Regions from separate parts of the Lactobacillus kefiranofaciens genome, predicted to be linked through region 1. Evidence: predicted binding sites of a transcription regulator. Region 1 holds the regulator's gene; the other holds the start of a gene.

The links. The regulator Rex, encoded in region 1, represses fermentation and respiration genes when NADH is low (regulators of the CRP and FNR family bind a similar motif). The targets are predictions, from matches to a motif close to TTGTGAANTANTTCACAA.
Region 2: a site for Rex is predicted at 1,473-1,490, ahead of adhE (bifunctional acetaldehyde-CoA/alcohol dehydrogenase). Genes of this name have one in related genera too.

The regions. Positions count from the first base shown of each region.
Region 1 covers NZ_CP061341.1:429,480-432,786, reverse strand. The annotation lists gene ICI50_RS02200 (sucrose-6-phosphate hydrolase) at 1-215, shown strand, start outside; gene ICI50_RS02195 (LacI family DNA-binding transcriptional regulator) at 230-1,216, shown strand; gene ICI50_RS02190 (redox-sensing transcriptional repressor Rex) at 1,256-1,891, opposite strand; gene ICI50_RS02185 (ABC-F family ATP-binding cassette domain-containing protein) at 2,078-3,307, shown strand, end outside.
Region 2 covers NZ_CP061341.1:1,730,575-1,733,881, reverse strand. The annotation lists gene ICI50_RS08485 (amino acid permease) at 1-1,195, opposite strand, end outside; gene adhE (bifunctional acetaldehyde-CoA/alcohol dehydrogenase) at 1,521-3,307, shown strand, end outside.

The DNA.
Region 1 (3,307 bases):
TTGATCATGGCACAAGTAGAGAAACTAGTTTAGTAGCTAACAAAGATTTAGAACTTGATATCTTTGTCGACCACTCATTAATCGAAGTTTTCGTCAATGGCGGCGAAGAAGTCTTAACCGGTCGCTACTTTGCTGATCAAGCTAACCCAAAGATTGCTTTTGAGCAAAATACTGCTTACACAGGCCAACTTTGGCAGATGAAGACAATTCTTTAAATAAGGTGATATAAATGGCAGCTAAATTAAGCGACGTTGCCAAAGAAGCAGGCTGTTCTGTGACAACTGTTTCGCGAGTGATTAATAATCATGGCTATTTAAGTCAAAAAACCAAGGACAAAGTTTTTGCGGCAATGCGAAAATTAAATTATCAGCCTAATTCCCTTGCTCGTTCCTTGCAAGGTAAAAAAATGAAATTAATTGGGTTGATCTTTCCTGGTATTACCAATCCGTTTTTTGCGGAATTAGTACAAGATGTTGAAACGACGCTCTTTAAACGGGGTTATAAAGTAATTCTTTGCAACGCAGGACAGAACAAAAAGAAAGAGCATGAATATTTACGCATGCTCCAGGCCAACCAGGTTGATGGCATTATTGCAGGGGCTCACAATCTAGGGATTGAAGAATATAAGCAATTAGGTTTGCCGATTGTTTCTTTTGATCGTAAACTAGCCGAAAACGTCCCGATTGTCAGTTGCGACAACTATCAGGGGATTAAACTTGCCGTACGTGATTTAATTCAAGGCGACTGCAAAAAGATCTACTTCTTAGGCAACAAACATAAAAAGGGCAATCCTACCGATGAACGTCTAGATGCCTATCTCGATGAAGCTAAAAATTATGGCTTTACGCCCCATATTCGCTCCGTGGCTTTTTCGGATTCGACTAACATTAAAAATATGGAAGTCCATAATATGTTGACAAACGATCAACCTGATGGGGTTGTCTGCACTGATGATTTAACCGCTATTTTGGTTTTACAGGAGGCTAAAAAGCTAGGTATCTCGATTCCCAGTGAATTAAAAGTTATTGGCTTTGATGGAACGCAACTGATGCAAACTTATCATTCGGAGCTATCTACAATTGCTCAACCTATCGAGGATATTGCAACTTTATTGGTTAATTTATTACTCAAGCGAATTGCGCATCCTGAGCAAGAATTAAAACAAAAAAATTATGTTTTGCCAGTTAAGTTGATTAAGGGTGAAACGACAGCATAAAAAATAACCAGGATTTTGTCCCTGGTTATTTTTTTAGCTTTAATTTTCTTTATCACTATCTAGGAAATAAATCAAAGTCTGCAATTCCGTTGCTAAGTCAACGTTTTGTACACGCACACTAGCTGGAGCAGATAATCTAATCGGCGTAAAGTTCATGATCCCCTTCACACCAGCATCGAACATGACGTCTGTCGTTTTTTGAGCAGCCGTAGAAGGAACCGTTAAAATAGCAATCGTAATCTGCTGATCATTCAACTGCTGCTTCATGTCTTCCAAATCATAAACAGGAACGCCACTTAAGATACGACCCGTAATCTTCTTATTGATATCAAATGCACAGGAAATGCGAATATTATTGCTTCTCTTAAAGTTATAATTAAGCAGTGCTCGCCCTAAGTTACCAACACCAACTAGGGCAACATTAGTCAAAGTATCTTGATTTAAAATCTTCTTGAAAAAGGACAGCAAGCTCTTAACGTCATAGCCATAGCCACGTTTGCCCAACGCGCCAAAGTATGAAAAGTCTCTTCTAATTGAAGCACTATCAACTTGTACTGCTTCAGACAATTCAGTTGATGATACCTTTTCCTTACCTTCTTCATTCAAAATAATCAAATAGCGATAGTATAATGGTAATCTTTTTGCTGTTGCCTTTGGAATTTTTGTTTTTTCCATAATGGAAGCCCCCCAAATGTATTTTTGTTTGTGAATGCACAATCAAGCATTACTATCATAACTATAAACATGCTACTTGTGCAAGTATCTTATTCACAAGGATGCTATTTTTCACATATATAAACATAGTATTCCTCTCCAAAACCCGTTGCATCATATGGTAGAATAATGATTAGGTGAAAAATTATGATTATTGCACAAGGACACGATTTAGAACAACAATTTGGGGCCAATACACTATTTAAAAATGTAACTTTTTCAATTGATTCTAATGCCAGAATCGGTTTAGTTGGTCCTAACGGAGTTGGTAAGACCACTCTGTTAAAAATTATGACAGGTGAACAGGAACCCACCCATGGTGAGTTTACCGTTAATAAAGGCATTGATGTCGGCTATATTGCACAGGAAAATGCCTTAGACAAAAACCAAACCATTTGGGATGAAATGGAATCCGTTTTTGCCCCATTAATTAAAGAAGGCAAAAGTTTAACCGCGATGCAAGAAAGAATTGCCGATCATCCTGAAGATCAAGAACTGCTTAAGCAATATGATCAAAAGCAATTTAATTTCGAACAAAAAGGCGGTTACACTTATCAGTCTGACATTAAGAGCATTCTGAACGGCTTTAAGTTTCCAGAAGATACTTGGCAAAAAAAGATTGGCAGTCTCTCTGGCGGTGAAAAGACGCGGTTAGCTTTTGTTAAACTGCTTTTACGTAAGCCGGCCCTACTTCTTTTAGACGAACCAACCAACTATCTTGATCTAGATACATTGGATTGGCTGGAAGGCTTTTTAAGAAACTACAGTGGCGCGATTTTGGTTGTATCCCACGACCAATACTTTTTGGATCACCTGGCTACCCAAATCTTCGAATTAGAATTCGGCAAATTGACGCCATTCAAGGGCAACTATTCTGCCTATGTCATGCAGCGCGAACAACGCGACAAGGATCAAGAAGCCGCTTATGAAAAGCAACAGGCTGAAATCAAAAAAGACGAAGAGTTCATCCAAAAGAACTTGGTTCGAGCTACGACTACCAAAAGAGCACAGAGCCGGCGTAAAAAGCTAGAAAAAATCGACCGGATTAAACCACCAAAACATAAAAATAAGGTACGTATTCACTTCAACAGCGAACGTCCTTCTGGTAAAGAAGTGCTAATTTTCAAGGATTTAACCATTGGCTATCCTGAAAAAACAATGGTCAAAGATATCTCTTTCCAAATTAATAAAGGCGATCGCGTAGCCATCATCGGTCCAAACGGGATTGGCAAATCTACACTGCTCAAAACAATCATGAAGCAGCTAACTCCTAAAGGCGGTTCAATCAAGTGTGGTGCCTCTTTAGATATTGGCTACTACGATCAAGAACTCCAAGGCCTTGATCCTTCTAAGACGGTTTTAGATACTGTTTGGGAT
Region 2 (3,307 bases), 850 kb from region 1:
TTAATTCGTTCTCAGGTGTTCGCTTTCTGTATGCCATGTGCGTTAAAATCATTAGACACCAGATTATCAAGAACATACTGGTAGATGTTGAAGAAATAAAGTTAAAGGCTTGATCGCCAATGATTAGTGTAATAGCCGGTGCACAGGCCATTAGTAGAGCTGAAAGCATCAAAGCGTTTTGTGGTAATTGGCGTCTGGACAAATGACCAAAAATTTGATTCCATTTTTCTTTGCCGTCATAAGTAACAGAGAAGAGTAAACGCCCAGCGCTGTATAAGAAGCTATTAGTTGAAGAAACAGCTGCTGAAATTACTACGAAGTTGATAATTGAACTAGCATTTCTAATTCCAGTGGCGCCAAGTGCTTGGACAAATGGACTAGAATTGGTAGATACTTTTGACCAAGGAATAACTAATAAAATTCCTAAAATTGCCATTACATAAAATAGAATAATTCTCACTGGCAATTGGTTGATAGCTCTTTTTAAAGTGACTCTAGGATTTTGTGCTTCCGCAGCGGTCAAACCAATCAATTCAACTCCAATGAAGCTGAAGATTACCATCTGGAAGCCTTGAAAGAAACCTTTAGTTCCTCGAGCAAAGAAGCCACCGTGATCGTTCAAATTAGCCAAAACAACTGGACCGAAGCTAGTTTTTCCTCCAGTGATCAGTAGGTAAATGATTAATAAAACAAAAGCTACAATCGTAATAATTTTAATAATAGCGAAACTAAATTCTAAATTACCGAATACTCGAGCTGAGATCAGATTAATGATCAATAAAAAGATAATCGTGATAATTCCAGGTATCCATGGCTTCAGAGTAGGGAACCAATATTTGAAGTAGATCCCTAGAGCGGTCGTTTCCGCCATTCCCAAAGTGATCCAACTAATCCAATAAAGATAACCTGTAATAAAGCCAATATTTTTGCCTAGATATTGTTCAATAAAATCAATGTAGGTGTGCTTATTCAGATCAGACATGATTAGCTCTCCGAGTGCTCGCATGAGCATGAAGAGGAAGATGCCGACAATAATATAAATTAGAATAACACTTGGGCCGGCTCGGTGAATGCTATCACCCACACCTAAGAAAAGGCCGGTTCCAATCGTTCCACCTAAGGCAATTAATTGGATATGAGTATTGCTTAGGGTTCTTTTGTAACCGGAATTAGTTTGCGATTTTTTCTCATTCATTTAAGTCCTCCATGTTTTCAATTTTAATATATACTTAATATTATATCATGCTAGATATTATATCATGCTAGTCAATTTGTATCAGTAATAGTTAATAAATTTAAAAAATATGTAGAAAATAACGATTTAAATAAGTTTGTTAATTCACAAACAAATAATATAGCAAGCGTTTTCACTACTATTAGAATAAAATTATCAAGGCTATCAACTTCTTTCTCAGTAGTCATTTTCAAAAAATTAAGCATTTACATTTAGATTTAGTGTGCTATAGTTGACATTGTAAATTAGTTCACAAGAATTAGTAGATCTTAGAGGTAATAATACAATGGCTAAGACACAACAAAAAGAGACTCTCACAGAGGAAGAAAAGAAAAAGCAAATTTACGACATGGTTGATAACTTGGTTAAGAAGTCACATGTTGCATTAGACGAAATGGCTAACTTCACTCAAGAACAGGTTGATAAGATCTGTGAAGCAGTTGCTACTGCGGGTGAACAAAATGCTTATCCATTAGCTAAGATGGCTGTTGAAGAAACTAAGCGTGGCGTGGTAGAAGATAAGACTACCAAGAATATGTACGCTAGTGAAAATATTTGGAACAGTCTTCGTCATGAAAAGACTGTCGGCATCATTGAAGAAGATAAAGAATTAGGCTTGACTAAGATTGCTGAGCCTAAGGGTGTAATTGCTGGTGTAACTCCTGTAACTAACCCAACTTCAACGGTTATCTTTAAGGCTATGCTTGCTTTGAAGACTAGAAATACTATCATCTTCGGCTTCCACCCACAAGCTCAAAAGTGTTGTGTAGAAACTGGTAAGATTATTCGGGATGCTGCAGTAGCAGCAGGTGCTCCAAAGGATGCTGTTCAATGGATTGAAGAACCAAGTTTGGATGCTACTACTGATTTGATGAATAACCCAGGTGTTCAAACTATTTTGGCTACTGGTGGCCCAGGTATGGTAAAGGCGGCTTACTCATCTGGTAAACCTGCGATTGGTGTTGGCCCTGGTAATGGTCCTTCATATATTGAAAAATCTGCTAACATTGACCGTGCTGTTTACGACATTGTTTTGTCTAAAAACTTTGATAACGGAATGGTTTGTGCTTCTGAAAACTCAGTTGTCGTTGATGATGAAATTTATGATCGTATTAAGGACGAATTTAAGAAGTGGAATTGCTACTTCTTGAATAAAGAAGAAATCAAGAAGTTTGAGGAACACTTCATTGATCCAAGACGTGGTACTGTTGCAGGTCCTGTAGCTGGTAAGTCTGCTTATGATATTGCTAAGCTCTGCGGCGTTGATGTGCCAAAGAATACTAAGGTAATCGTTGCAGAATACAAGGGTGTTGGTAGAAAATTCCCACTTTCAGCTGAAAAGTTGTCACCTGTCTTTACTTTATATCGTGCTAAGAATCATGATGATGCCTTCAGAATTTGTACCGAATTGCTTGATTACGGTGGTCGTGGTCATACCGCAGGTCTTCACTCAAGTAATCAAAAGGTAATCGATGAATTTGCGATGAAGATGGATGCTTGCCGTATCTTGGTTAACTCACCAGCTGCTCTTGGTGGTATTGGCGACTTATACAACAATATGTTGCCATCACTTACTTTGGGTACTGGTTCATACGGTGCTAACACCTTCTCACACAACATTGGTGCTAAAGACTTGCTTAACATTAAAACTGTGGCAATGCGCCGTGACAACATGCAATGGGTAAAGGTCCCATCCAAGACCTACTTTGAACATAACGCAGCTAACTATTTACGTCACATGCCAAACGTTAACCGCTTCTTCATTGTCACTGATGAAGGTGTAGCTGATAAAGGCTTTGCTGATGAGATTACTGACATTATTTCTAAGCGTCGTGGTCAAAAGGAATATGAAGTCTTTAAGGCTGTAACTCTTGATCCTAATACTGATGTAATTAAAGATGGTGTTCACAGAATGAACATCTTTAAGCCAGATGTAGTGATTGCTATCGGTGGTGGTTCAGTAATGGATGCTGCTAAGGCAATGCGCTTATTCTACGAAAATCCAGAAATGAGTTTTGAGGAAGCTTACCAAAAATTTCTTGACATTAGAAAAAGAGTAGTTCGCTTCCCAAA